Regions from separate parts of the Acidovorax sp. NN32 genome, predicted to be linked through region 2. Evidence: predicted binding sites of a transcription regulator. Region 2 holds the regulator's gene; each other region holds the start of a gene.

Region 1 (7,241 bases), 230 kb from region 2:
ATCTACCTGGGCCTGTCGTACGAGGAAGAGTTTGGCCACACCGCACTGGCCATCGACGACAACATCATCAGCATCAACAGCTTCAGCAAATACTTCAATATGACCGGCTGGCGCCTGGGCTGGATGGTGGTGCCGGAAGCCATGGTGCCGGTGGTCGAGCGCCTGGCGCAGAACCTGTTCATCTGCGCCAGCACCGTGTCGCAACACGCGGCGCTGGCCTGCTTCGAGGCAGAGAGCATTGCTGAATACGAACGCCGCCGCGCCGAGTTCAAGGCCCGGCGCGACTTCTTTATCCCCGCCCTGCAGTCCATGGGCCTTTCGGTGCCGGTGATGCCCGACGGTGCCTTCTACGCCTGGGCGGACTGCACGCAGGCCGCCGAGCGCCTGGGTGTCAGCGGCAGCTGGGACTTTGCTTTTGAGCTGATGCGCCGTGCGCACATCGCCGTGACGCCAGGGCGTGACTTCGGCACGGCCGAGCCAGAACGTTTTGTGCGCTTTTCCACCGCCAACTCCATGGCGCAACTCCAAGAGTCTGTGGCGCGGCTGCGCAGCGTGCTGGGGTAACGCGCGATGGCATTCGAGTTCCCCATCCGCGTGTATTGGGAGGACACCGATGCCGGCGGCATCGTGTTCTATGCCAACTACCTAAAATTCTTCGAGCGCGCTCGCACCGAATGGCTGCGGTCGCTGGGCGTGGGTCAGCAGCGATTGCGGGAACAAACCGGGGGCATGTTTGTCGTAACCGATGCCCAGCTTCGCTACCACCGGCCTGCACGGCTGGACGATGAACTGATTGTTACCGCCGCCCTGCAGGCCTCGGGCCGCGCATCGTTGACAATAGTGCAGCGCGCGCTCCTGAAACCAGAGCAGATGACCGAACAAGCCCCGTTGTTGCTGAGCGAAGGCACCATCCGCATCGGATGGGTTGATGCTGCCACCATGCGCCCCGCAAGAATTCCGAACACCCTGCTGGAACAACTCTCACCATGAACTCCCAAGACATGTCCATCATCACCCTGGTGCTGCACGCCAGCTGGGTGGTGCAACTCGTGATGCTGCTGTTGCTGGGCGTCTCCGTCGCCAGTTGGGCAGCCATCTTCCGAAAGCTGTTTTCGCTCAAGCGCGTGAAAGCGCTCAATGAGGATTTCGAGCGCGAGTTCTGGTCGGGCACCAGCCTGAACGACCTGTACGCCAGTGCCGCACAAAACGCCAAGCAGGCCGGTCCCATGGAACGTATTTTTGCCAGCGGCATGCGTGAATACCAGAAGCTGCGTGAGCGCCGCATCGTGGACCCCGGCACCCTGCTCGACGGCGCACGCCGCGCCATGCGCGCGAGCTTCCAGCGCGAGATGGACGTGGTCGAATCGAGCCTTTCATTCCTGGCGTCGGTCGGCTCCGTGTCGCCGTACGTAGGCCTGTTTGGCACCGTGTGGGGCATCATGCACGCGTTCACCGGCTTTGCGGGCATGGAGCAGGTCACGCTGGCCACCGTGGCGCCTGGCATTGCCGAAGCCCTGGTGGCCACCGCGATCGGCCTGTTTGCCGCCATCCCCGCTGTGATCGCCTACAACCGCTTTGCCCGCGACATCGACCGCGTGGCCACGCACCAGGAGACCTTCATCGAAGAGTTCTCCAACATCCTGCAGCGCAATCTGGGCGCCCAGCCCGCACCCGCAGGCCATACGGCCTCGGGCCACTGAGCACGGAGGCCCACATGCCCGCCATGGCATCCCGCGGTCGAGGCCGCCGCACCATCAACGAGATCAACATGGTCCCGTTCATCGACGTGATGCTGGTGCTGCTCATCATCTTCATGGTGACGGCGCCCATGCTGACGCCGGGCGTTGTTGATGTGCCCAGCGTGGGCAAAGGCAAGAACATGCCCAAGGTGGTGGCCCAGGTCATCGTCAACAAGGACGGCACGCTGCAGTTCAAGACGCCCGAAGCCACACGCAGTCTGAACCAGCGCGAGATCGGCGACGCGGCCAGCCGCTGGCAGAAGGCCCAGGGTGCTGACAGCGCCAGTGCCGTGGTCATCAGCGCCGACAAGGGAGTGCAGTACGAAAACGTGGTGAAAGCCATGGATGCCTTGCAAAAGGCGGGCGTGCAACGCGTGGGTCTTTCCGTCAAACAGGGTGGTTGAACCGAACGCACGCCCGCCGCTCTGAAGCCCATGCACGCCCACAACGACCGCGACCAGTTTTCCCCGCCCCGCCCCCCGGCACGCTTGCGCGCCATTTCACTGGCGGTGCTTGTGCATGTCGTGCTCATCGGTGCGCTCACCTGGGGCGTGAACTGGAAGAACAGCGCCGACCAGCCTGCGGTGGAGGCCGAACTGTGGGCTGCGGTGCCCCAGCAGGCCGCACCACGCGCCGTGGAGCCCCCGCCGCCACCACCCGCTCCCCCGGAAGTGCGTCCGCCCGCTCCGCCACCACCACCGCCCCCCCGCGCCGTGGAGCCGCCCGACACGCGCGAGGCGGACATCGCCATCGAACGCGAAAAAAAGCGCCTGGAGCAGGAGAAGAAGGCGCGCGAGCAGCAGCTGGAACGTGAAAAGCGCGAACGTGAGCGCAAGGAAGACGAACGCCGCGACCGCCTGGAGCAGGAAAAGAAGGAACGCCTGCAAAAGGAAAAGGAAAAAGAAAAGGAACAGCGCGAAAAGCAGCTGGCTGAGCAGAAGAAGGCCGAGCAGGACAAGCAAAAGAAGCTGGCCGAAGACAAGCGCAAGGCGGACGAAGCCGCCAAGCGCAAGGCCGACGCGGAGGCCAAACAGCTGGCAGAACAGCGGGAAGCCAACCTGCGCCGCCTCCAGGGCCTGGCGGGGGCCACGGGCGGCGAGAACGCCACAGGCACAGCCCAGCGCAGCGCTGGTCCGTCGGGCAGCTATGGCGGCAAGGTTGCAGCCAAGGTCAAGCCCAACATCGTGTACCCCGACGCGATCTCAGGCAACCCGCGCGCCGAGGTGGAAGTCCGCCTTTCGCCCGATGGCACCATCGTGGGCAAACGCCTGGTGCAGTCCAGCGGCAACAAGGCCTGGGATGACGCAGTGCTCCGCGCCCTGGACAAGACCGAGACCCTGCCGCGCGATGTGGATGGCCGCGTGCCGCCTTCACTGACCATTGGCTTCAGACCACAGGACTGAGCCTTCACAAAAAAAAGCGCCCGGTAGTACCGGGCGCTTTTTTTTAGAGCATTTTTAGCCTCTAGCGCTTTGTAGAAAAGCGCAAACAGCTATACAAACAATAGCAAATCTCTGCCCCTTACCGGTCCCGGCGCTCCATGCGCCGATTCAGGTTCAGCGCGCCCAGCGTGCAGGCCACGCCCGACAGCAAATACACCGTGACCGCCAGCAGCCCGAACTGGGCCGACAGGTACAAGGCCACCAGCGGTGCAAACGCGGCGCCAATGATCCAGGCAAGGTCGGCCGAGAGAGCGGCGCCCGTGTAGCGGTATTGGGGCGAAAAATTGGCCGTGACCGTGCCCGACGCCTGGCCATACGACAAGCCCAGCAGCACAAAACCCAGTAGAAGGAACATGGTGCTGCCCACCTCGCCCGAGTTGAGCAGAACGGGGGCCATGAAGCTGAACACACCGATCAACACCGCCATGCCGCCCAGCAGCTTGCGGCGGCCCAGGTGGTCCGACAGCCAGCCAGACACCATGATGGCCCCAGCTGCCAGGAAGGCGCCTACGATCTGCACGCCCAGAATCTGGGTCACCGGCTGGTCCGAATACAGCGTGATCCAAGACAGCGGGAACACCGTGACCAAGTGGAACAGCGCAAAGCTCGCCAGCGCGGCAAAAGCACCCAGTACCACATTGCTGCCTTCGTCACGTATCACACGGCTCACAGGCACGGGCTGCAGTTCACGCTCTTGCAGCAGCTCGGCGTATGACTGCCCCACCACCAGGCGCAGGCGGGCAAACAGGGCCACCACGTTCACGGCAAAGGCCACGAAGAAGGGATAACGCCAGCCCCAGGCCAGAAATTCCTGCACGCTGAGGCTGCTGTACAGATAGGCAAACAGACCCGCCGCCAGCACAAACCCGACAGGCGCGCCCAATTGCCCGATCATGGCAAACCAGCCCCGCCGTTCCTTGGGCGCCGACATGGCCAGCAGCGACGGCAGGCCGTCCCAAGAACCGCCGAGCGCCAGACCCTGGCCAATGCGCAGGATCAGCAGCGCCACCACGGCAGTCAGGCCCGCGTCCTTGTAGCCCGGCAAGAACGCCATCCCCACCGTGCACACGCCCAGCAAGAATAGTGCAATGGTCAGCTTGGTGCCCCGGCCCCAGCGCCGCTGGATGGCCATGGAAATGGCCGTGCCCACCGGGCGCACGACAAAAGCGACCGCCAGCAGCGCAAACGCCATCAGCGTGCCATCCAGGCGCGAGAGGAATGGAAAGAGGAAGGACGGGAAGACGAGAACGCAGGCGATCCCGAAAACGAAGAAGTCGAAATACTCGGACGAGCGTCCGATGATCACGCCCACAGCAATTTCGCTGGGGGTCACGTCTTCATGCGTATCAGCCCGCGAGAGAGAGGCGGGGCTTTCTTCAAAGCCGGCCGCAGGGTAAGTGGCAGAGGCGGGGCTGCTCATGAACAGGGCTCCTTGTCGTTGTTTGGATAAGACATTCTGTGTTCTACACGCAAGTTTGATCTGGGACAAGTGCGGTTTCACTATGCCGTGTGCAGGACAACACCGCAGGGACCGGAAATGCACCAAAGTGGGGCGCATTACTTTGACCTTGGACAAAATGTCCAATGTACAAAAAAGCTAGGGCTATTACATTCGACGGCACTTCGTTATCCGCGTTTACCCTTAAACGCCTTGGTTGCGCCTGTCACATGTCCAAACTACCTTTACCTCGCGTGCCTGTCTGGCTCGCCGCCATGGCCGCCCTGGGCAGCCTGGCTGGCTGCAGCAAGGCGGTCGTCCTCAACCCCGCCGGCGACATCGCGGCCCAGCAAGGCCACATGGTCATCCAGGCCACGCTGCTGATGCTGATCATCATCGTTCCGGTGATTGCCCTCACCCTGTGGTTTGCCTGGAAGTACCGCCAGAACAACACTGCCAACACCGAGGCCGACTACGACCCCGACTGGCACCACTCCACCACGCTGGAGCTGGTGATCTGGACCGTGCCGCTCTTGATCGTCATCGCCCTCGGCGCCCTGACCTGGATCGGCACCCACAAGCTCGACCCCTACCGCCCGCTGGACCGCATCTCGGCCAGCAAACCGCTGGACGCCCAATCCACCCCCATGGAAGTGCAGGTGGTGGCCATGGACTGGAAGTGGCTGTTCTTCTACCCTGAGCTGGGCATTGCCACCGTGAATGAACTGGCTGCGCCGGTGGACCGCCCCATCCTGTTCAAGCTCACGGCCACGTCCACGATGAACGCGTTTTACGTGCCCGACCTCGCCGGCATGATCTACGCGATGCCCGGCATGCAGACCGAGCTGAACGCCGTGATCAACCAACCGGGCGTGTACAAGGGCATGTCCTCGCACTACAGCGGCGCTGGCTTCTCTGGCATGACGTTCAAGTTCCATGGCCTGAGCGAGAGCGACTTCGCGCAGTGGGTGGCCAAGACCAAGTCCGAAGGCAAGCCACTTACACGCCAGGCCTACATGGACCTGGCCAAGCCCAGCGAGCGCGACCCCGTGCAGCGCTTTGCCAGCGTGGAAGAAGGCCTGTATGACAAGGTACTGAACCGCTGTGTCGAAGACGGCAAGATGTGCATGCACCACATGATGGCCATCGACGAGAACGGCGGTGACGCCTATGTGCGCGCCGTGGGCCTGAATCTGCCGCAGGACGTATGCACCTCGCAGAACGCCGCCCAGGTGGTGGCCAGCCTGGAAGCCCGCCACGCACCGCGCGCCAACTCCGCCCAATGACCCGCCCTTGATTTGCCATGTCGGCGCCCGTGCCAAGCGGGTGTTGGCATCTTCCAAAGACCTTTATGTCCTCCGCACCTGATACCGCATCCCATTGGGCCTTGGGCCGAATCACCTGGGATTCCATACCGATGGCGCACGAGCCCATCGTGCTCTGGACCTTTGTCGCCACCGTGCTGGGTGGCCTGGCCGTGATGGCCGCCATCACCAAATTCCGCCTGTGGGGCACGCTGTGGCGCGACTGGATCTGCAGCATCGACCACAAGCGCATCGGCATCATGTACATGATCCTCGGCCTCGTGATGCTGCTGCGCGGCTTTGCCGACGCCGTGATGATGCGCCTGCAGCAGGCCATGGCCTTTGGCGACAACATGGGCTACCTGCCGCCGCACCACTATGACCAGATCTTCACCGCCCACGGCGTGATCATGATCTTCTTCGTGGCGATGCCGCTGGTCACGGGCCTCATGAACTACCTCGTGCCGCTGCAGATCGGCGCGCGCGACGTGTCGTTCCCGTTCCTCAACAACTTCAGCTTCTGGATGACCACGGCAGGCGCGATCCTGGTGATGGTGTCGCTGTTTCTGGGCGAGTTCTCCACATCCGGCTGGCTGGCACTGTCCAACCTGGGGGCACAGGACCCCGGCGTGGGGCTCGACTACTACATCTGGGCCCTGCAGATTGCGGGGGTGGGCACCACGCTCTCGGGCATCAACCTGATCGTCACCATCATCAAGATGCGCGCACCCGGCATGAACCTGATGCGCATGCCCGTCTTCACCTGGACTGCCCTGTGCACCAACGCGCTGATCGTGGCCTCGTTCCCGGTGCTGACGGCAGCGCTCGTGCTGATGTCGCTGGACCGCTATGTCGGCACCAACTTCTTCACGAACGACCTGGGCGGCAACGCCATGCTGTACGTGAACCTGATCTGGATCTGGGGACACCCCGAGGTCTACATCCTGATCCTGCCGTGCTTTGGCATCTTCTCTGAAGTGGTGGCCACGTTCTGCAAGAAGCGGCTGTTCGGCTACACCTCCATGGTCTACGCCACGGTGGTGATCACCATCCTGTCGTACCTGGTGTGGCTGCACCACTTCTTCACCATGGGCTCCGGTGCGAGCGTGAATACCTTCTTTGGCATCACCACGATGATCATCTCGATCCCCACGGGCGCGAAGATCTTCAACTGGCTGTTCACCATGTACAAGGGCCGCATCCGCTTCGAGCTGCCCATGATGTGGACCGTGGCCTTCATGGTGACCTTTGCCATTGGCGGCATGACCGGCGTGCTGCTGGCCGTGCCCCCGGCCGACTTCGTGCTGCACAACAGCCT
Region 2 (7,241 bases):
AGATGGCGTCCAGGCTGGACTCGAACACCCGTGCGGCCAGTCTCAGGCTGGCCTGTATCTCGGTCTGGCGGGTGATGTCCCGGTACGAATACACCCGCCCCACGGGCCGCCCCTGGCTGAACTGCGGTACGGTGCGCAACTCCAGCACCAAGCCATTTCGCAACACCAGAATGTCGGTGCTCTCCTGCATCGGTTCTCGGGCGATGGCAGCCAAACGCTCCGCGTAGGCACGTGCGTCCTCAACCTGGGCCTCCATGTGCGCATAGACAGCCGCATCGTCGCGCCGCACCAGCAAATCGCGCGGAATATTCCACAGTTGCGCAAGCCGCTGATTGAAAGCCCGCACCCGGCCATCGAGGCTGCACACGAGCATGCCGTCAGCGGCAGAATCCAGCGTGGCGCGCAGCTCAGACAGCAAAGTTTCCAGCTCGCGCTCGGTCGATTCCTGGACACTGCGATCCAGCATGGTCAGCATGAAGACCGTGCCAGAAGCGACCTCTGAAGGAACGCGCGTCACCTGACGATTGACCGGAACCAGGGTGCCGTCAGCGCGCAAAAGGCTGGTGTGGGAATGAATGCCATCTGCAACCACCTGGGCCGACTCCCCCCAGAACGCCATGTCCTGCGGTGTGGAGGCCAGACGCAACACGGGCGTACCCACCATCTCGGCCACAGGCAAGCCCACCAGCCGCTGCGCGGCGGCATTCGCGTGAAGGATGAGCAGGCTGGTCTCATCGACCAGCCAGACGGCCTCCTGTAAACCGTCGAGCCAGCCGTGGGACTGCGAAACGGTCACGACCCTGCCTCTTCGGGACCGGGGCTGACCGCACGCTCGAAAAAGTAACAGATACGCTGCCGCGGAGAGAGGTAGTCCAGCGCATCGCGCGGCAGTTGCGCAGGCTTGAGGCTGCGCCGGATACCCAGCTCGGGCACAGTTTCCAGGTCCAGGATGGGAGCCTCATCCTTGGGCACCCGGGAGTCATGGACGATGACCTTGGGCCGCAGCGGGCGCGAAGAGTTGACCGAGGCAACAATCGCATAGCGGTCGTTCACCAGCTGGACGATGGAGCCCGGCGGGTACACCCCCATCATGCGGATGAACGCCCCGAGCACCACGGAATCGAAGCGCGCCTTGAGCTGTGCAAAGATGACCGACAAAGCCTCGTGGGGTGTGAGCGCATCCACTCCATTGGCGGGATTGCACATGCGATCGTAGCGATTGACGAGGGCGAGCACCTGGCTCGCGCGCCCCAGATCGGACCCCGACAACCGCAGTGGAAACCCACTGCCATCGGCCATCTCATGGTGCCGAGCAACGGCGGTAATCACAGGTTCGGGCAGCCCCATGCGCGTGGCCAGTGTCACGGACTCAGCCACATGGGTCTCGTAACGCGTACGCTCCATCGGAATCATGGAGGGCGTAGGTTGCCTGAGATTCGGCGGCAGCTTGAGCTTACCCAGATCATGAATGAGCGCGGCAATGCCAAGGTCGTGCAGCTCGGCGCTTTTCATGCCCAACGCACGGCCCAGCAGCAAAGAGATCACCATCACGTTGATCGGGTGCAGGGCATTGCGCTCGCCCACACCTTCCGACAACAGCCGGATGACAGAATCACCGTTTTCCAGGAGTTCGGCCACGCAACCTGACACCAGCGTTTCGCCTTTGGTCCGGGCCTGGTCGGGGTGCTCCGAGACGACACGCTCCAGCGCCTGGTATTGCCGCGTGGCCTCCCCAAACCGCTGATTGCAGGCCGCCAGCGTCCGGTTCTGGGCCTCCAGCAATTCACGCCTGCGCTGCGCCTCTGGGTCCACCGTGGCAGTAGCTGTCGCAGCCTCAGGAGCACTCGAAGACGATGCCTTCATTTCCGGCACGCTCCAGGCTGCAGGCACGAGTTCCCTCAGTTCTGGATCGCTCTTTTTGGGAAAGTACCGCACCTCGGTGAGCCCCAGCTCACGCAAGGTGGCAATCTGCTCCGCTGCCGCCACACGAAAGCTGCTCACCGGGAACGGATGGTGCAACCAACCCACGTCGAGCTGGATGTACATGCCGACACGCAGTTGGCTGATGTCGATGAGGATGGAGGAGTTCACTTCAAGGCGTGTGAAACATGGCGACGTCAATGCCACCAATAGTTACACAGATTATCGCCAGATCGAGGGTCTTGTCGAAGGAGTGCGCCTGCGCCGCAGCGGCACGGCAACACTTGCCTTTCTCACCAAGGGCAAGCGTTGATCACCCTTGTATAGACATGGATTTACGAGGCCTCCCGAACCCCGTCGCACCGCAGCTTGCGAATCGGGGAACTGCTGGCTAGCGGCACCACAACGACGGTTTGTAGATCAGGTCCATCCAGAGTGCCCAGCTGGCCACTGCGCACAGCAAACCTCCTGCGATGCGCGTTCCCCAGTCCGCACGTTTCGCATTGACCCCTGCTTTCAGCCGAATCCACACCAAGGGCCCACCCACCAGCCACACACCACTGCCCAGGCCAAAAAGCGCCATGCTGAGCGCCCCTTCCAGAGGCCCTCCGCTCAGCGCAGCCACGAGCAGCGCGGAATAGAGCAGGCCACAGGGCATCAAGGCCCAAAGCCCACCAGCAACCAGAACCCCGCCTGGTGCACTGACCAGAGGCCGCACACGCGCCCATACGGTACGGCCCGCCTGCTCTACCCACAGGGGCTGGCGCGCCTGGATCACCATCATCAAACCCCACGCCATCACCGCAACATGCATCAGGGTCCACGCAGGGCGAAGTGCCACGGTTTGCTGGGTCAACCATGCCAGGCTGTCCATGGCCCATGCAGCCAAGCCACCCGCCACAGCGTACCCGGCCAAGCGGCCAGCATGAAAAGCGACGGCGCGCCGAATGACACCGCCACGGGGCACCCACTGCACTGTCTGCACCGTCGGGGGAGTTGCCTGTGGCTGCGCATCGCCACCGGCTGTGGACGCCATGCCCACACCGCCCTGCCCGATCAATGCCCCACAAGGCGCAGAACACATGACCAAACAATGGGACCCGCCAACGAGCCCCATCAGCAAGGCGGTTGAGGCGACCGTAGCAATCATGAGGATCAGATGATGCGCGAAAAACGGGCGCGGTTGCGGTCAGCCTGCAGGTAACGGTCAAAGACCATGGCAATGCCACGCACAAAGAACCAGCCCATGGCAGTGACCTCGACCCCATCGGGCCGCACCACCACAAGCCCCTGCTCGGCCATGGTTTCCAGTTGCGCCAGCTCCGCAGAGAAGTAGTGGCGAAAGTCGATCAACCACGCTTGCTCCATGGGCTCAAACAACAGCTCGCCTTGGCACATCAAGGCCATGATGACGGCGCGGCGCACAAGATCGTCGCGCGTCAGGGCCAACCCACGAACGACGGGCAGGCGCCCCTGATTCAGAAAATCGTAATACTCATCCAGGGTCTTGGCATTTTGGCTGTAGGTGGCTCCGACCCGGCCAATCGCAGACACCCCCAGGCCGATCAGGTCGCAATCAGGTTGCGTACTGTAGCCCTGGAAGTTGCGGTGCAGACGCCCCTGGCGCTTGGCGACTGCCAATGCATCCTCAGGCAATGCAAAGTGGTCCATGCCCACATACACGTACCCAGCATCCATGAAGGCGTCCAGCGAACGGGAGAGCATCGACACCTTGCCTGCAGCCGCTGGCAACTCGGCCGAAACAATACGGCGCTGAGGCTTGAAACGTTCTGGCAGATGGGCATACGCGTACAACGCGATACGGTCAGGCCGCAGCTGCGTAACCTGGGCCAGCGTGCGGTCAAACGACTCTGGCGTCTGCCGAGGCAGGCCGTAGATCAAATCCACATTGATGGATTCAAAACCCAGCGAACGTGCGGACTCCACCAGCGAAAACACCTGCTCGGCAGGCTGTATGCGGTGAACGGCCTTTTGAACCTCGGGATCGAAATCCTGCACCCCAAAGCTCAGTCGGTTGAACCCCAGTTCCGCCAGCACTGCAAGGCGGTCCGCATTGACGGTGCGAGGGTCCACCTCAATCGAATACTCCCCGCCCGGCGCCAACGAAAAGCTGCGTTTGAGCATGCCCATCAGCTCCCGCAAGCCCTCGTCCGATAGAAAAGTGGGCGTGCCACCACCCAGGTGAAGCTGACTCACCACCTGCCCCGTGCCGCAGTGTGCTGTGTGCAAGTCAATCTCGCGGCTCAAATACCGCAAATACACCTCTGCCCGATCATGGTGTTTGGTGATGATCTTGTTGCAGGCGCAGTAGTAACAAAGGGACTCGCAAAAGGGGATGTGCACGTACAAAGACAGCGGCAAGGCCTTCGTCATGGAGCCCAGCCTGCGCTGCTCCAAGGCAAGCGCGTAGTCGTCCTGCCCAAAGGCCTCGACGAAACGGTCAGCTGTTGGGTAAGAGGTATAACGGGGCCCTGGCACGTCGAAACGGCGCAGCAGCTCGGGCGAAACAGCGGTCATGGGCAAATTCCTTGCGTACACTTCGACTGTGCCGTAAGCTGCACTCCATGTCCTTGACCTGCATCAAGTGATGGGCCGGGACGAACAGCGACAATTTGATGCACATCAGTCGCCCACCCGCAACCAAAGGCCCAGCCTGTTAGGCATATGGGGCGATATGCTCAAACCTTACCCAGCCTCTGTGCCTATGAACCCGCTCACCATCAAAGTCGCCTGCTCCAACTGCAACCTGCGCGAGCTGTGCATGCCGGTGGGGCTGAGCGAGGAACAGCTGCAACGCATTGACGAGGTCGTTGCCGTTCGCCGCAAGATCAAACGCGGTGGAACCCTTTTCCGCAACGGCGAATCCTTCACCTCGCTCTATGCCATTCGAACCGGCTTCTTCAAAACATGTGTAGCCACCGAAGACGGGCGTGACCAGGTCACGGGTTTTCAGATGGCAGGCGAGATCATCGGCCTTGATGGCATCGTGAATGACCACCACACCTGCGATGCGGTGGCCCTGGAAGACGCGGAAGTCTGCGTCATGCCGTTTGACCGCATCGAAGAGCTGTCCCGCGAAGTCACCGCCTTGCAGCACCATGTGCACAAGATCATGAGCCGCGAGATTGTCCGCGAGCATGGCGTGATGCTGCTCTTGGGCAGCATGCGCGCTGAGGAGCGCCTGGCTGCGTTCCTGCTCAACCTGGTTCAGCGCCTGCACGCCCGGGGGTTCTCGCAGTCCGAGCTCGTGCTGCGCATGACCCGCGAAGAGATCGGTAGCTACCTGGGCCTCAAGCTCGAAACCGTGAGCCGCACCTTCTCCAAGTTTGTGGAAGAAGGCATTGTCGAGGTCAAGCAGCGCCATGTGCGCATCCTGGAGACCGAGGCCCTCAAGCGCATCGTGAACAACCAGCAAGCCTGCCACTGAACCTGCTGTGGTCTGCCATCCTGGCAGTCCTTACCACATTGACCTTAGCCAATAGGTGGCACTACCGCTCAAGGGCACGATGATGTCTTGCGGCAGTCATCGGGACGTTCGCCTTCGGGAACCGGGCAACGGTTAAGTTCAAACGGTGACATCGCCAGCAGCGTGGTCAACGCGCTGGATGCCATCGTGATCATCCAGAACGCAAAAAAGGCAAGCGTGTACACGCCCTGCCGTGACAATGCCAACGGCTGCCCAAACCAGTGCAGGTCTTGCGGATCCACCATCGCAAAAACCAGCATTTCCATCACACCGGCCATCAAAAAGGCCGGCCAGGCAATCCACATCACGCGTTGCATCCACATTGGTTTGTCTCCTGGTAAGGCCGTGCAGGCATGCCGCCCGGCCAGGTGGGTTCAGCGCGGCTGGTCCTGGACCGGGGTGGCAGCGTGGTTGCGGCCCTTCATGGCTGGCAACAGGCTTTTTTCTGGGGTGGCCAGTGTCTTGTTGATCTCGATGCCCTGGCGGTAATAATCTTCCGCGACTACAGGGTCGGGGCGCGATATCGCGAGCCACAGGGTCACAAACCCTGCAATGATCACGATCACGGGACCGGCGATGATCAGCCACACATGGCCAAACCTCCACCAGGGTGCAGCGGCAGAAGGGGCAGTGCCGAGGGCGGAACTGGATGGCATGGTGCTTACTCCTCAAAAATTATCTTGCTCAAAGCAAGACCCGCGAAGGTCTTGCACCCGGGCGCGCGCTGCGTTATCGCGGCACCAGAAACACGGATTTCTCGCTCACATGGGCGTCCGCGCTCAAAGCCTGGACATCGAACTGCACGGCATGTGATCCTGAAGGGGCTGATCCATAGGGTATCTGCAAACGGACGGCCACCCACCGGGACTCCGCCGCACCGATGTCCACCTCGGCATCAGAAGCGACTTCCAGCCCTTCAAGGCCACGCACACTGATGCGATAGCGCTGGGGGCCTTCAGTGGCGTTCATGATCTGCAGGCGGTAGATGTTCTCCAGCTTTCCACCCGCCACGATGCGCGACAGCGCCGCCCGATCACGCACCACATCCACCTTCAAGGGCGTGCGTGTGACAAGGCTGGCCATCATGCCTACGCACAGGGCCACCAGGACCGCGCTGTATATCAGCACACGCGGCCGCAGCACGCGGCGCAGGATCTGCGACTGACTCCACCGTTTGGCCACGCCGTTCTGCGTAGAAAACCGGATGAGCCCGCGCGGATACTGCATCTTGTCCATCACGGTATTGCAGGCGTCCACGCACAGGCCGCAGCCGATGCATTCGTACTGCAAGCCCTTGCGAATGTCGATGCCCACGGGGCACACCTGCACACACAGCGAGCAGTCAATGCAATCGCCCAACCCCTGGGCCTTGTAGTCGATGTTCTTCTTGCGCGGCCCACGCTGCTCACCGCGTTCTGGGTCGTAGGTAACGATCAGCGTGTCCTTGTCAAACATGGCGCTCTGAAAGCGCGCATAGGGACACATGTATTTGCACACCTGTTCGCGCATATAGCCGGCATTGCCATAGGTGGCAAAGCCATAGAACAGTACCCAGAAAATCTGCCAGCCACCCTGCACCGCCAGCAGCTCTGCCCCGAGTTCGCGGATGGGCACGAAATAGCCCACGAACGTGAACCCCGTCCACAACGCCACGGCAATCCAGATGACCTGCTTGAAAAACTTCTTGCGAACCTTCTCGAAGGTCCAGGGCCCATTGTCCAGCCGAAGCCGCGCACTGCGATCGCCTTCGATCTTGTGCTCGATCCACATGAACATTTCGGTGTAGACCGTTTGCGGGCACGCAAATCCACACCAAAGCCGCCCCGCCACTGCC
Region 3 (7,241 bases), 1.4 Mb from region 2:
CCCGCGCCAGTTCCGCATGGCCAAGCGTGTGCACAGCGGGCAGGTGTTCATCAACAACTACGGCGCGGCCGGCGGTGTGGAGTTGCCCTTTGGCGGCGTCAAATCCAGCGGCTACGGGCGTGAGAAGGGCTTTGAGGCGCTGTACGGCTTCACCACCCTCAAAACGGTAGCCATCAAGTACGGCTGATTGCGGCTCGGCGGTGTCACGCCCGCGCGCGACGGCACGGCCGAGCACCGCTAACCTCTGGTCCTTCTGTACGACGCCTGTAATTTTCTCCATGCCCCTGAGCCCCCCCGCCCCCCGCACCCTGAAACATGTCCGCCGGGTGAACTACCAGGGCTTTGAACGCGACGATGGACTGTGGGACATTGAAGGCGAGTTGCACGACAGCAAGGCCTACGACGCCACCTCTTTTCGCGACCCTACCAAACAGCGCCTCGCGGGCGAGGCCATCCACCACATGTGGCTGCGCGTGACCGTGAACCGCCAGCTGGTGGTGCAGGCGATCGATGTGGCGATGGATTCGCACCCGCTCCAGGGCTGCACCGAGGCCCAAACTGCACTGCAGCACATGGTGGGCTGCAGCATGGCGCGCGGCTGGCGCCAGTCCATCCAGAAGCACCTGGGCGGCGTGGCGAGCTGTACCCACCTGCGCGAGCTGTTGTTCAACCTGGCCACCGCGGCGTTCCAGTCGGTGCCCGCCGTGTTTTCGTCCAGCCACCCCGACGAGCCACCGCGCCACCTGGGCCAGTGCACGGGGTGGGACTTCAACGGCAATGGCGTCAAAGAGTTCTTTCCGCAGTTCTATGGCAGGGAGCCCAAGGCACCCGCCCCGGCAGCCCCTACGGCTCCTGCCACTGAAATTTCAGCCCCATCGGGCGCTAGCGCTAGTTGAATATGCGCTGCTAGCTATCAATTTTGATATATCACCACAACCCATCGGAGACACCCATGCGTGTGCAGAACAAATCCATCATCGTCACCGGCGCTGGCAACGGCATTGGCGAAGGCATCGCCAAACGCCTGGCCGCAGAGGGCGGCAAGGTCATCGTCAACGACATCAATGAAGCCGGTGGCCAGCGCGTGGTGGCCGAGATCACGGCCGCCAGCGGCACCGCCGCGTTCTTCAAGGCCGACGTGACGAAGTCCGCCGAAGTGAAGGCGATGGTCGACGAAGCCGTGCGCCTGTACGGCCGCCTGGACGTGGTGGTGAACAACGCAGGCTGGACGCACCGCAACCGCCCCATGCTCGAAGTGAGCGAGGACGAGTTCGACAAGGTCTATGCCATCAACATGAAGAGCATCTACCTGTCGGCCATCCACGCCGTGCCTGCATTGCGCCAAGCCGGTGGTGGCAGCATCATCAACATCGCCTCCACCGCCGGGCTGCGTCCGCGCCCAGGCTTGACTTGGTACAACGGCTCCAAGGGCGCCGTCATCATCACCAGCAAGTCCATGGCGGCCGAGCTGGGCCCGGACAACATCCGCGTGAACTGCATCAACCCCGTGTTCAACCCCGACACCGGACTGGCCGCCGAGTTTGCGGGCGGCCCGGTGGACGAGGCGCGCCGTGCCAAGTTTCTGGCCACCATTCCGCTGGGGCGCTTCTCCACCGCGCTGGACGTGGCGAATGCGGCGCTGTACCTGGCCAGCGAAGAGGCTTCGTTCATCAGCGGCGTGTGCATCGAGGTGGATGGCGGACGCTGCGTGTAAACAAGAGTCCAAGCGCGCTCGCAAGCCACCATCACTTGCGTTTGCGCGCGCGCCCAATCCGCACCAAGGCAGTGCGGATTGATTTGACGGTCTTGAAACCGCTGCCTATAGTGCCGCCGATGTTTGCGAGCCACTCCACCGCCACGACCGCCAGCGCCACAGCGCCGCTGCGCCGTGCCGCGCGCTCGCAGGCCACGCTCCAGGCCGGTGACCGCCAAGTCTGCACCCTCGCTGCAGATTCCTGAGCCCGGCGACACCCCCTCCCCTCCGCATTCTTTTCGCGCACTTCCTGTCGCCGGGCCCCACGCCCAGCGCCAGCTTGCGCCTTGGCCACGGCCGGGGCGCGGACGTCAGGAGTGTCCATGCCCCCGTTTCCTTCGGGCGAGATTTCGCTCGCCCCGTGCGCCCCTGCGCGCAGCCTGCCCGCCGATGAGGCCATCGCCAGCGCGGCGGTCGCCCCCGACATCACCCGCAACTTCATCCGTGCCAAGCAGCCCTGCGCCGACGGCTACCGCTGGTACCTACGCCGCCAGGAGGGCGCCAGCAACTACCAGGCGCTGCTGGACGACCTGGTGCGCGAGGACCGTGTGGAAGACGCTTGCTGGATGCTGGACCAGTTCGGCCCCACCAACGATGTGCTGGAGGTGGACCACTTGGAGGCAGACGCGCTGGTGTTTGCGGGCAGCGTGCGCTGCCGGGGCCACGCCGACGTGGAGGGTGTGCTGCGCACGGGCCGCAGCCTCAGCGTGCTGGGCGGCCTGCGGGTAGGTGGAGCACTGCGCGTGGGCGAAGACCTGCGCGTGGCGGGCGCAGTGCGCTGCGAGGGCAGCGCGCGGCTGCACGGCGATGCGCGCGTGGGCTGGTCGCTGACAGTGGCGCAGCGACTGCAGTGCACAGGCAGCCTGCGTGTGGGCGGCGAGCTGGACTGCGGGGCTGCCGCCCACGTCGGTGGCCACTGCCGGGTGACCCAGGATCTGCGGGTGGTAGGCGACCTGGGTTGCGACGGCGGCATCAAGGTGGGTGGCCACTTGCAAACCGATGCTGCCGTGCAGGCTGCCCGGGGCGTGTGGGTAACGGGCGACGTGGACTGCAAGGGCCACCTGCAAGCGGGCTGGGGTGTGCGGGCCGGTGGGCACATTCACGCCGGAGGGGCCATCCGTGCGGGCGAGAGCCTGTGGGCGGGCGAAACCATTGCGGCGGGTGAGGCCTACGGCGTATACGCAGGCTTGGTGGTGCCGCTGCCCGACTGGCCCCACAGCGCCCAGGTGTGCGCCCGCGAACAGCCTGCACGCCTGCTGAGCGGCTGCTGGACCGATGGCCAGGGGCACACGCCATGATGGCCATCGCCTGCAGCCTGTGCGACCCACGCGACGCCACCGTCTTCGCCAACACGTGGCCCGGCAAGGGCTTGCTGGGCCGGTGGGCCCAGCGGCTGACCGAACTGCGCATCGACGTGGATCTGTCGGGCCGCGACATCCAGCGCGAGTTCGAGGCGCTGTACGACCGCATCCGCACCAACCACCGCACGCGCGATGCGATGCAGCCGTTGCCCTTGCATCTGCATGGGCTGGTGTTTCGCCAGCGCGAGGCCGACGGCGAATACTTTGTGTATGCCATCGACCCACAGCGCAAACGCATCGTGGCCTACACCGTGTTCAACCGGCTGGTCGAGGTGAACCGCCACACCGACCGCCACCTGCGCGCGCCCCACACCAAGGTGGTGGACGGCTACCGCCGCATGGGCATTGCATCAGCCATCTACCGATGGTGGCTGGACTCGGGCCGCAGCCTCATGACGGGCGCACGCCAATCTGCAGGTGCCCATGGCCTGTGGATGGCCCTGGCACGCGACTACGAACTGGCAGCGGCGCGCATCGACACCCACAAACGCGTCCAGCAGCTGCCGCTTCCACCACCCCCAGGGTTTTTCAACGCGCTGGACACGCGGCTGGTGCTGGTGGGGCGCGATTGCCGCCTGGCGGACTTCATGCAGCATGCGGGCTGGGGCGGCTGATCGGGTGACCCCGGCCGTTCCCCGCCTCTCAGCCCAGCACCTCGCGCAGGGCAGCGTCGTACAGGCCGGTGAGCTTGTCCATCACCCCCAGCAGGCGTTCGCTGGTGGTGGCCACGGCGTTCAGCCCCGCGTCATCGGCCGCGCGGCGCAGCGCGGATTCAAAAAACAGCCACTGCGAATCGGCCAGCTCCAGCTCGTTGCGGATGGACGATGTGGACACGGGCGCCGCCTTCAATGTCTGCAAGGCCTGGCGGAAGTCCGCCGCATCGGACGCCAGCTGCGCCTGCACCACCTTGGAATCCACCTTGGCAGCACTCAAAAAGTAGTTCTTGGCCAGGCGCTGCGACAGCATGCGCTGGCGGCCCGCCAGGTTCACCAGGCGGGCACTGGGGGCCTGTGCCATTTTTTCGATGGCCTCGGTCACGGCCTGCGCAATGAGCAGCGTTCGATCGGCCTGTTCCGATGCCGCCGCTACCAGGGCCGTGGTCGTGGCGGGCGCCGAAGTCATCTGGTTGAGCAGGGAAAACTGCTTTTGCACTTCTGCCAGCTGCCGCCCGACTTCTGCAGGCCACTGGCCCGACTGCATGCCTCGGGCCAGTTCGCCGCTGCCCGTCTGCACCATCTTTCGCGCCAGCCCCATCACATCCACCGCCGCAGCAGGCAGCACCTGCAGGTACTGCTGGCAATAGGCCTTGGCCATGCGCTGCGACAGTGCGCGAAACCAGCCCGCATAGTTGATGGCCCCCGACAACCCCATCTGCGCCTGGGCTCCTGTCGCCCAAGTTGCCCAGGTGGGCAGCAGAACACCCGCCGCCACCCGCTGAAGGGCCACACGGCGCTGGCATGGCACGGCATCGACAGAAAATTCTCGCGTCAACATGGGAATCCCCTTGAAATCGAATGGGCAGATTGTTGCAACGCAGCAAACAGAACGCCCTGCGCCATGTCAAAGGCGGGCCATACCAGCGCCTGGGCAAAACTTGACCGCGATCAACTCCGCGCGCAGGGGCTTGCCCCCTCTGCAGGCCCCCTTGCGGCAAAATCACGCCATGGCCGAACGTGTGATTCCTCTGGTGGACCAACGCATCGCCGCTCTGGCGGCGCGGGTGCCCACACACCCCGTGGCCCCCACCGGCCTGCTCACCGACACCCGGGGCCGCCCGCTGCGTGACCTGCGCATCAGCGTGACGGACCGCTGCAACTTCCGCTGCAACTACTGCATGCCCAAGGAAGTGTTCGACAAGGACTACCCCTACCTGCCCCATGGCGCGCTGCTGAGCTTTGAAGAGATCACGCGGCTGGCAAAGCTCTTCCTGGCGCATGGCGTGCGCAAGATCCGCCTGACCGGTGGCGAGCCCCTGCTGCGCAAGAACCTGGAAGCGCTGGTGGCGCAACTGGCCCAGCTGCGCACGGTGGACGGGCTGGCGCCCGACCTCACGCTGACCACCAACGGATCGCTGCTGGCGCGCAAGGCCAAAGCGCTGAAAGACGCGGGCCTGAACCGCGTGACCGTGAGCCTCGACGGCCTGGACGACGCCGTGTTTCGCCGCATGAACGATGTGGACTTTCCGGTGGCCGACGTGCTGGCGGGCATCGAAGCGGCGCACGCCGCCGGGCTGTCGCACATCAAGGTCAACATGGTGGTCAAGCGCGGCACCAACGACCACGAAATTTTGCCCATGGCCCGCCACTTCCGGGGCACGGGCACCACACTGCGTTTCATCGAATACATGGACGTGGGCGCCACCAACGGCTGGCGCATGGACGAAGTGCTGCCCTCGGCCGAGCTGATCAAACGCCTGCGCGCCGAGCTGCCGCTGGTGCAGCTCGACCCGAGCAGCCCCGGCGAAACCGCCGAGCGCTGGGGCTACGCCAATGCCGCAGGCCAATATGACCCCGCCCTGGGCGAGGTGGGCGTGATCAGCAGCGTGACCCAGGCGTTTTGCCACGACTGCAACCGCGCGCGCCTGTCTACCGAAGGCAAGCTCTACCTGTGCCTGTTTGCCTCCGAGGGCTACGACCTGCGAACCCTGCTGCGCGGCGGCGCCAGCGACGAGGCGATTGCCTCGGCCATCGCGCCCATCTGGCAGCAGCGCGCTGACCGCTACTCCGAGCTGCGCAGCACCCTGCCGGCAGACAACACGCCAGGGGTGCGGCGTGTGGAAATGAGCTACATCGGCGGGTAAGCAAAGTGCCGACTTTTTAGGGCACCATCGGTGGCTTCGGTCCTCGCGTTGTCCTTACAGCCACCCATGTCCCTTCAACCCAAACACCGCGCACTGTTTCTGGCCAACGCCGCCGTTCTGGTCACCCACCAGATCGACGCCGCGTACTGGCACGAGTGGGAGCTGTTTCACATCCCCGGCGGCAACCAGGTCAACTTGCTGCTGAACCTGCCCATCATTGCGCTGGTGCTGTACGCGCAGTCGCAAGTGGCCCGTGGCGAGGGTTCAGCAGCCCTGATGTTCTACAAACTCATGCCTTGCCTCGGTGCCTTGACCGTGGTGATCCACGGGCTGTTTTTTGCCCTGGGACACGAGGCCTTTGTACAACCTGTGTCCCTGGGCCTGCTGGTCGGCACGGCTGTCCTTTCCTGCCTGCAGTTGACCGCGCTGCGTACCCGGCCGCTGCGGTAGCCCTCTATTTCACGCTCCATCGCGCGCACCATGACAAAGATTGACACCCAAGACATTACCGGCATCGTCCTTGCCGGCGGCCGCGGCTCCCGCATGGGCGGGGTCGACAAAGGCCTGCAGAACTTTCGGGGCCTGCCCCTGGCCCTGCACACCCTGATGCGACTACAGATGCAGACCGGCGCCACCATGGTCAACGCCAATCGCAATCTGGCCGCCTACGAAGCCTTCGGCGCACCGGTGTGGCCCGACGTGCTGAGCGACTATGCCGGGCCGCTAGCGGGTTTTTTGACAGGACTGGAGCGTTGCGAAACGCCCTGGCTGCTGACAGTGCCCTGCGACACCCCGCTGTTCCCCCTGGACCTGGCCCAGCGCCTGGCGGCGGCGGCTGACGCCCAGGACGCCGACATCGCCATGGCCGCAGCGCCCGAGGACGATGGCACGGGCCGCACCACCGTGCGCACCCAGCCGGTGTTCTGCCTGCTGCGCGTGGACCTGCTCGAAAGCCTGGTCGCTTTCACCCAGGCCGGTGGCCGCAAGATTGACGCATGGACGGCACAGCACCGCTGCGCCATAGTGCCGTTTGACCAGCCCGGCGACGACCCCAAGGCCTTTTTCAACGCCAACACCCTGGCTGAGCTGCACGCGCTGGAAAGCGCGAGCGCACCGCAGGCCTGATCACGCACCGCTGCGATGAACGCGCACACGCCTGCGGCCGCCCGTGCAGTGTTGATCCGCCCGTTGGTCGCATCGGACGCTGTGGCCTACAAAGCCCTTCGCGACGAGGCTTTGCGCACCGCGCCGGATGCATTCACGTCCGACTACGAATCCTCGGTGGGCCGCGATGCCAGCGAGTACGTGGCGCGTTTTGGCGCGCCGG
Region 4 (7,241 bases), 1.8 Mb from region 2:
GGCGCGGGCGGTTTTGCGGCGGCCCAGCGCGTGACCGGTGACGAGTACGTCCCGTTTGTGGCCGCAGGGGATGCCAATGGCGACGGCCACCTGGACATCCTGGCACTTGTGCAGAACACCTCCGCCAGCCCTGTCCTCCTGCTCGGAGATGGGCAGGGTGGCTTTTCGCGCAGAGGGGTGGGCCCTGCCTTTGGGCGCTTCAGCGGCGGGCAGATCGTGGACGCCACGGGCGATGGCCGGGCCGACGTGGTGCTGTCCCGCTTTAGCGGCACGGTGGTGGTTGTGCCGGGCCTTGCCGGCGGCGGATTCAGTGCCCAGGGGCTGGAATACCCGGTGGGCGAATCTGCCAGCCCCCCGGCAGTGGCGGATTTCAGTGGCGACGGGCATCCAGACATCGTCGTATTGGACGACCAACGTGGCTACCTGGCCAACCTGCGGGGAGACGGCGCGGGCCGATTCGCTGCAGCACGTGCCTACGGAATCCCAGAGCGTTACACCCAGGCGATAGCCGTCGCCGATTTTGATGAAGACGGGCGCGCCGACGTCGCCGTGACGCACCGTGACGATGATGCTGTCTGGATCATGCGTGGCAATGGTGCTGGTGGATTTGAATTCAGCACCCGGCTTGATGCCGGTGCGGGCGCGGGATCCGTGGCTGCTGGCGATCTCAATGGGGACGGGCATGCGGACCTGGCCGTGGTGAACGAGGTTGACAAGACGATCATGGTCTTCCTCGGCAATGGCCGGGGCACCTTCACGGTGGCCGGGCAGCGGTCCTTCATTGGCCTGGCCCCGCGGTCAGTGGTGATTGGCAATTTCCGGGGGGCTGGCTACCCCGCGTACGCGGCCGTGTGGGCGCCAGAGACGGCAGGTGTTTACGAAGGCATCCAGTGGGTCGGCGTGAGCCCGCAGGGCTCCATCGAAATGTTGGATGTGGCGTCGTGGGATGACGTGAAGGGGTTTGCCCCGCTGGATGTCGACCAGGACGGCCGTGCCGACATCGTGGCCGCAACGTCCGTGGGCACCGTGGGCACCTCGCTGTCCTCAGCCTCGTATCCGGGCGATCCCGTCTATGTGCCGGCGGGCGTAGGCGCCCTGAGCGCGATTGCCGGTTGGAGCCAGACGGGCCGGGCAGGGGTGTTTGCCTCCGCAGGAGTGCAGATTGCCTCGTTGGCTGCCGCGCCCGGGCAGGCGCTGAGCATGGTCGGCACCTACGGCGCGGGAATCTCTGCCAGCGTTCTTGCCGCCTCTGACTTTGATGGCGATGGCGGGCCCGATCTGGTGGCCGCTGACGCAGCTTCGGGCGAGCTTGCCATCGTGCGTGGTCAGGGCGCCCCGGGTGGGCTGGGTGCGCCGCTCCTGCGGTTTGTGGGCGGCACGCCCGAGCAGATGGTGGTTGCCGACTTCAACAGGGACGGCCTGTTGGACATTGCCATCGCCAATGGTCTGGGGGGCATCACCGTGCTGGTGAATGCCTCGCCATCCCCCAATGCCGCGCTCGCGTCGCTGGCGTTGTCGCAGGGGGCGCTCAGCCCGGCATTTGCCGGTGGCGTGACGGCGTATACCGCCACGGTGCCCCATGGGGTGGCCCAGCTGTCGCTGACACCGGTGGCGGCGCAGGCCGGGGCGTCCATCACGGTCAACGGTGTGGTGGTGACCAGCGGAATGGCGACTGCGCCGCTGCCGCTTGCGGTCGGTGCCAATGTCATCCAGGTGGACGTGGTGGCTGAGAACGGCGTGGCCCGGCGCACCTACACCGTCACCGTGGAACGGAGTCAACCCGCCCTGCACACGGTCACCGCCACAGCGGGAGCGGGCGGCAGCATCAATCCGGCTGGGGCCGTCAACGTGGCCGAAGGCCAAACGGGCGCCTTCACCGTCACGCCCGCTGCGGGCTACCGCATTGCGGCCGTCACGGGCTGCGGCGGCACGCTGGCGGGCAGCACCTACACCACGGCAGCGGTGACGGCCGCTTGCACTGTGCAGGCGCGTTTTGAAACCCTGCCCACACCCACGAACACCGGGTCGGGGCCGGTCAACGTGGGCGTGGTGGATGGCAGCGCGGGTTGCCAGCTGGACCTGGCGGGCACCGGCCCGGTGGCGGCACCGGCGCCGTACCCCGGCGCCACTTTGCCGCACGGGGCGTTCCGCCTGCGGCTCATCAACTGCCAGCCGGGTGAGACGGTGCGTGTGGCGGTGACCTTTCCAGACCTCACGGGCTTCACGGTGAAGAAGTACGGCCCCACACCCGACAGCCCCTTGTCCAGCCGTTACTACGACCCCGTGAACCTGCAGATCAGCGGCAACACCGTGACCTACGACGTGACGGACGGTGGCTGGGGCGACAACAGCTTTGGCGCGCAGGACGGCACCATCAACGACCCGGTGGTCCCCGTGCTGCTGGCGCCCAGCCCGGCGGCCATCCCCACCCTGTCGACCTGGGGCCTGGGTGGGCTGGCCGCGCTGCTGGGGTTGCTGGCGTTGCGGAGCGGCCGACGCACGTCTGCGCGGTTTGTTGGAGCGGTGGCTCAAACAAGATTTTGAAAGAAATTGGCCGCTAGCGCTTATTGGTAAAGCGATGGCAGCTATAAATTTTGTAGTGATTGTGAATGGGGCGGATGGAAGGTTTCATCTGCACCAGGAGTTCGTCGGCTCACTGGGTTGCGGTGAGGCATCGCCAGGAACCACAAGCAGTCGTCGGGCCGTCCTACAAGGCGGCAGGGGGGGCATCGATAAATTAGCGCTACCGCTGGCAGTGACTGTTGAACGCCACAGTTGCAGCCAGAAAGAAACTCTCCGCACAGTTTCATCTTCGCGTGCGCTTCATCTCCTACAAGGCTTCCCATGAAAAAATCCCTGCTGCTCGCTGCACTTATCGTTACTTTTGGTCTTGCCGCTTGCGAGAAAACGGTTGTGACCCCTCCCGCTACTGCCCCCGTGGTTGTGGTCCCGGGCCCGGCAGGCCCTGCTGGCGCCACGGGCGCAACCGGCTCGACCGGTGCCACGGTGGCCGTTCCAGGCCCTGCGGGCGAAACGGGTGCCACTGGCGCTACGGGTTCTTCGGGTGCTCCCGGTTATGACGGTGCCAAGGGTTCCACTGGTGCTACCGGTGCCACGGGCGATACGGGAGCCGATGGCAAAAAGGGCGATACCGTGATCGTCGTTCCCGCCAAGTAATTTCTCGCGGACCCTGAAAAAAGCGCAGGCGGTATTCCGCCTGCGCTTTTTTGCTTTGCGGGCTCAGCGCAGGCGATCTGAGCCGGCGGTGATCAAATGAATCGGTTCAAGGCATCAGGGCGCCTGGGCGAAGATTGATCTGGCGCAAGGCCTGCGCTGGGGCGTCGTCTTGAAATTCCAGAAGATTTGCCCCAAGTGCAGCGCAATTCGGAGGACATCCACATGCGTCTCGACAAATTCACCACCAAGTTCCAGGAAGCCCTGAGCGATGCACAGAGCATTGCGCTGGGCAACGACCACGCCTACATCGAGCCCGTGCACATGCTCGTGGCCATGCTCAAGCAGGACGACGGACCCAAGGCGCTGCTGCAGCGTGCGGGCGCCAACGTGCCCGGCCTGCTGGCAGCGGCGGAAGCCGCCGTCAAGCGTTTGCCCCAGGTACAGGGCAATGACCAGGTGCAGGGCGGCCCCGAGCTGGGCCGCGTGCTGCAAGCGACGGAGAAAGAGGCCATCAAGCGCGGCGACCAGTTCATTGCCAGCGAGCTGTTTTTGCTGGCCGTGATCGACAGCAAGGGCGAAGCCGCCAAGATCGCCAAGGACAACGGCCTCACGCGCAAGAGCCTGGAGGCTGCGATTGAGGCCGTGCGCGGCGGCCAGAAGATGGACAGCGCCGAGGCCGAAGGCCAGCGCGGCGCCCTGGCCAAATACTGTTTGGACCTGACCGAGCGAGCCCGTATGGGCAAGCTCGACCCTGTGATCGGGCGCGACGATGAAATCCGCCGCGCCATCCAGGTGCTGCAGCGCCGCACCAAGAACAACCCCGTGCTCATCGGCGAGCCCGGCGTGGGCAAGACCGCCATCGTTGAAGGCCTGGCCCAGCGCATTGTGGCGGGCGAGGTGCCCGAGAGCCTCAAGGGCAAGCGCGTGCTGTCGCTCGACATGGCTGCGTTGCTCGCAGGCGCCAAGTTCCGCGGCGAGTTTGAAGAGCGCCTCAAAAGCGTGCTGAACGAGCTGGCCAAGGACGAAGGCCAGACCATCGTCTTCATCGACGAGTTGCACACCATGGTGGGCGCGGGCAAGGGCGAAGGCGCGATGGATGCGGGCAACATGCTCAAGCCCGCCCTGGCGCGCGGCGAGCTGCATTGCGTGGGCGCGACCACGCTGGACGAGTACCGCAAATACATCGAAAAGGACGCTGCGCTGGAGCGCCGCTTCCAGAAGATCCTGGTGGGCGAGCCCACGGTGGAAGCCACCATCGCCATCCTGCGCGGCCTGCAGGAAAAGTACGAAGTGCACCATGGCGTGGACATCACCGACCCGGCGATCGTGGCCGCGGCCGAGCTGAGCCACCGCTACATCACCGACCGCTTTCTGCCCGACAAGGCGATCGACCTGATCGACGAGGCCGCGTCCAAGATCAAGATCGAGATGGACTCCAAGCCCGAGGTGATGGACAAGCTCGACCGCCGCCTGATCCAGCTGCAGATCGAACGCGAAGCCGTGCGCCGCGAGAAGGATGAGTCCTCGCAAAAACGCTTTGCGCTCATTGAGGAAGAGATCACCAAGCTGCAAAAGGAAATCGCCGATTACGACGAAATCTGGCAGTCCGAAAAAGCCCAGGCGCAGGGCAGCGCGCATGTGCGCGAGGCCATCGACAAGCTCAAATTCCAGATCGAAGAATTCACCCGCAAGGGCGACTTCAACAAGGTGGCCGAGCTGCAGTACGGCAAGCTGCCCGAGCTGGAAAAGCAGCTGAAGGAAGCGCAGGCGCAAGAGGCGGGCAAGGACGGCGCCCCTGCCGCGCGCCGCCTGCTCCGCACACAAGTCGGTGCCGAAGAAATCGCCGAGGTGGTGAGCCGCGCCACGGGCATTCCCGTGGCCAAGATGATGCAAGGCGAAAAGGACAAGCTCTTGCAGATGGAGACCAAGCTGCACGAGCGCGTGGTGGGCCAGCAAGAGGCGATTGCTGCGGTGGCCAACGCCATCCGCCGCTCGCGCTCGGGCCTGTCCGATCCCAACCGGCCCACGGGCTCGTTCCTGTTCCTCGGCCCCACGGGCGTGGGCAAGACCGAGCTGTGCAAGGCGCTGGCGGGCTTTTTGTTCGACAGCGAAGACCACCTGATCCGCATCGACATGAGCGAGTTCATGGAGAAGCACTCCGTGGCCCGCCTGATCGGTGCACCGCCCGGCTATGTGGGCTATGAAGAGGGCGGCTACCTGACCGAGGCCGTGCGCCGCAAGCCCTACAGCGTGCTGCTGCTCGACGAGGTGGAGAAAGCGCACCCCGACGTGTTCAACGTGCTGCTGCAGGTGCTGGACGATGGCCGTCTGACGGACGGTCAGGGCCGCACGGTGGACTTCAAGAACACGGTGATTGTGATGACGAGCAACATCGGCTCGCACCTGATCCAGGCCATGGTGGGGCAGGACTCTGACGACATCAAGGAAGCGGTGTGGGGCGAGCTCAAGAACCACTTCCGGCCCGAGTTTTTGAACCGCATCGACGAGACCGTGGTGTTCCACGCGCTCGATGCGCAGCACATCGCCTCCATCGCCAAGATCCAGCTGCAACTGCTGCAAACCCGGCTGGCGAAGATGGATTTGGAGTTGCAGGTGTCCGATGCTGCCTTGGCAGAATTGGCCAAGGTGGGGTTCGACCCGGTGTTTGGTGCGCGGCCGCTCAAGCGGGCGATCCAGCAGCGCATTGAGAACCCGCTGTCCAAGCTGCTCTTGGAGGGACAGTTCCCTCCCAAGAGCGTGATCGCTGTGAGCGTGAACCCGGTGCTGGAACCGGGGGTGTTCCAGTTCAGCGCCGCGCCGCAGGGTTGATCGGGACCAGGGGAGAAGGGGGTAACCCCTTTTCCCCTCTTCCCAGATGTGAAGGAGAGGTGACGTTTGAATGATTTTGTTGCGGGCGTTGTGCGCCTTTTGCTGCGGGTAGTGGTCGTCGCCATGGGCTTGGTGCTGTTTGCCAGCCTGCTGGTGGCGGTGATGGTGCTCGCGCTGGTCTGGGCGTTGCGCGCGGGCTGGGCTCGCCTGACTGGCCGCCCCGTGACCCCGTGGGTCATGCGCATGGACCCGCGCACGGGCTTCAGCACGGTGTTTCGCTCTACCGAGCGCTGGTCCGCAGGCCGCCGTGGCGCCGCGCCAGCGGCGCCTGACGCCAGCGAAGAGACCGCAGCATCGCGCCGAGGTGGCATCCTGCCTGGCGCCGCTGAGGTCACCGACGTCGAGGCGCGCGAAGTGCGCTGAAGGGGGCGCTCCTGACCGGGCGCTGCCCCGTACCATGCCCCATCCAGCGCGGAGCCACAGGGAGCCTGCACCGGTGTCGCCTCTGCTTTTTTCGTGACGCGCCTGTCGGGGTGTCTTCTATGATCCAACCATGACACCCGCCGATATCCACGCCCATTTCGATCTTCAACGCCAGGCCAGCCGCGCGCATGTGGATGTGCCGCTGCTGGTGCGCCGCGAGCGGCTGCTGCGCATCTCCAAGATGCTCAATGAGCATGGCCCGGTGCTGGCAGCGGCCGTGCAGGCCGACTTTGGCATGCGGTCTCCGCGCCTGACCGAAGTGGCCGACTTCTTTGTGCTGCGCACCCTGCTGTCGCACACGCTGAGCCACCTGGCCAGGTGGATGAAGCCCCGCAAGGTTCGCACGCCCATCTTCCTGCAGCCCGCCAGTGCGCACATCCAGCGCCAGCCGCTGGGCGTTGTGGGCGTGATTGCCCCGTGGAACTACCCGGTGCAGCTGGCCCTGGCGCCCGCCATCACGGCGCTGGCGGCGGGCAATCGCGTGATGCTCAAGCCCAGCGAGCTGACACCCCACACCTCGGCCCAGCTGGCGTTGCTGGTGGCCCAGTTTTTTTCACCCGACGAGTTCTGTGTGGTGCAGGGCGATGCCAACCTTTCGGCCCTGTTTGCCTCCCTGCCGTTCGATCATCTGGTGTTTACCGGCTCGACCGCCGTGGGCCGCAAGGTGGCGCAGGCGGCGGCGCAGAACCTGACACCCACCACGCTGGAGCTGGGTGGCAAGTCGCCCTGCATCATCGATGGTCACTGCGACA

What was found. Region 2 encodes FNR, which switches genes on or off when oxygen is low (the NO sensors DNR and NnrR bind a similar motif). Its sites were predicted from a motif close to TTGATNNNNATCAA; they were not measured.
Region 1: cyoA (ubiquinol oxidase subunit II) is a predicted target of FNR. The motif match lies at 4,657-4,670, and genes of this name have one in related genera.
Region 3: ACT89O_RS15860 (type IV pili methyl-accepting chemotaxis transducer N-terminal domain-containing protein) is a predicted target of FNR. The motif match lies at 4,709-4,722, and genes of this name have one in related genera.
Region 4: clpB (ATP-dependent chaperone ClpB) is a predicted target of FNR. The motif match lies at 3,312-3,325, and genes of this name have one in related genera.

The regions. Positions count from the first base shown of each region.
Region 1 covers NZ_CP199679.1:1,826,972-1,834,212, reverse strand. Annotated here, with positions in the region: gene ACT89O_RS08405 (pyridoxal phosphate-dependent aminotransferase) at 1-564, shown strand, start outside; gene ybgC (tol-pal system-associated acyl-CoA thioesterase) at 571-990, shown strand; gene tolQ (protein TolQ) at 987-1,700, shown strand; gene ACT89O_RS08390 (ExbD/TolR family protein) at 1,715-2,143, shown strand; gene tolA (cell envelope integrity protein TolA) at 2,174-3,142, shown strand; gene ACT89O_RS08380 (MFS transporter) at 3,261-4,601, opposite strand; gene cyoA (ubiquinol oxidase subunit II) at 4,850-5,905, shown strand; gene cyoB (cytochrome o ubiquinol oxidase subunit I) at 5,971-7,241, shown strand, end outside.
Region 2 covers NZ_CP199679.1:2,058,167-2,065,407, reverse strand. Annotated here, with positions in the region: gene ACT89O_RS09565 (EAL domain-containing protein) at 1-796, opposite strand, end outside; gene ACT89O_RS09560 (HD-GYP domain-containing protein) at 793-2,091, opposite strand; gene ACT89O_RS09555 (hypothetical protein) at 2,102-2,233, shown strand; gene ACT89O_RS09550 (sulfite exporter TauE/SafE family protein) at 2,312-3,070, opposite strand; gene hemN (oxygen-independent coproporphyrinogen III oxidase) at 3,076-4,458, opposite strand; gene fnr (fumarate/nitrate reduction transcriptional regulator Fnr) at 4,646-5,368, shown strand; gene ACT89O_RS09535 (hypothetical protein) at 5,437-5,730, opposite strand; gene ACT89O_RS09530 (FixH family protein) at 5,782-6,063, opposite strand; gene ccoG (cytochrome c oxidase accessory protein CcoG) at 6,137-7,241, opposite strand, start outside.
Region 3 covers NZ_CP199679.1:3,421,072-3,428,312, forward strand. Annotated here, with positions in the region: gene ACT89O_RS15830 (aldehyde dehydrogenase family protein) at 1-187, shown strand, start outside; gene ACT89O_RS15835 (DUF2889 domain-containing protein) at 279-896, shown strand; gene ACT89O_RS15840 (SDR family oxidoreductase) at 953-1,714, shown strand; gene ACT89O_RS15845 (hypothetical protein) at 1,834-1,959, shown strand; gene ACT89O_RS15850 (bactofilin family protein) at 2,077-3,051, shown strand; gene ACT89O_RS15855 (hypothetical protein) at 3,048-3,728, shown strand; gene ACT89O_RS15860 (type IV pili methyl-accepting chemotaxis transducer N-terminal domain-containing protein) at 3,757-4,608, opposite strand; gene moaA (GTP 3',8-cyclase MoaA) at 4,778-5,914, shown strand; gene ACT89O_RS15870 (DUF6713 family protein) at 5,981-6,364, shown strand; gene mobA (molybdenum cofactor guanylyltransferase MobA) at 6,395-7,039, shown strand; gene ACT89O_RS15880 (N-acetyltransferase family protein) at 7,055-7,241, shown strand, end outside.
Region 4 covers NZ_CP199679.1:3,834,357-3,841,597, reverse strand. Annotated here, with positions in the region: gene ACT89O_RS17680 (IPTL-CTERM sorting domain-containing protein) at 1-2,544, shown strand, start outside; gene ACT89O_RS17675 (collagen-like protein) at 2,914-3,177, shown strand; gene clpB (ATP-dependent chaperone ClpB) at 3,400-6,006, shown strand; gene ACT89O_RS17665 (hypothetical protein) at 6,073-6,429, shown strand; gene ACT89O_RS17660 (coniferyl aldehyde dehydrogenase) at 6,560-7,241, shown strand, end outside.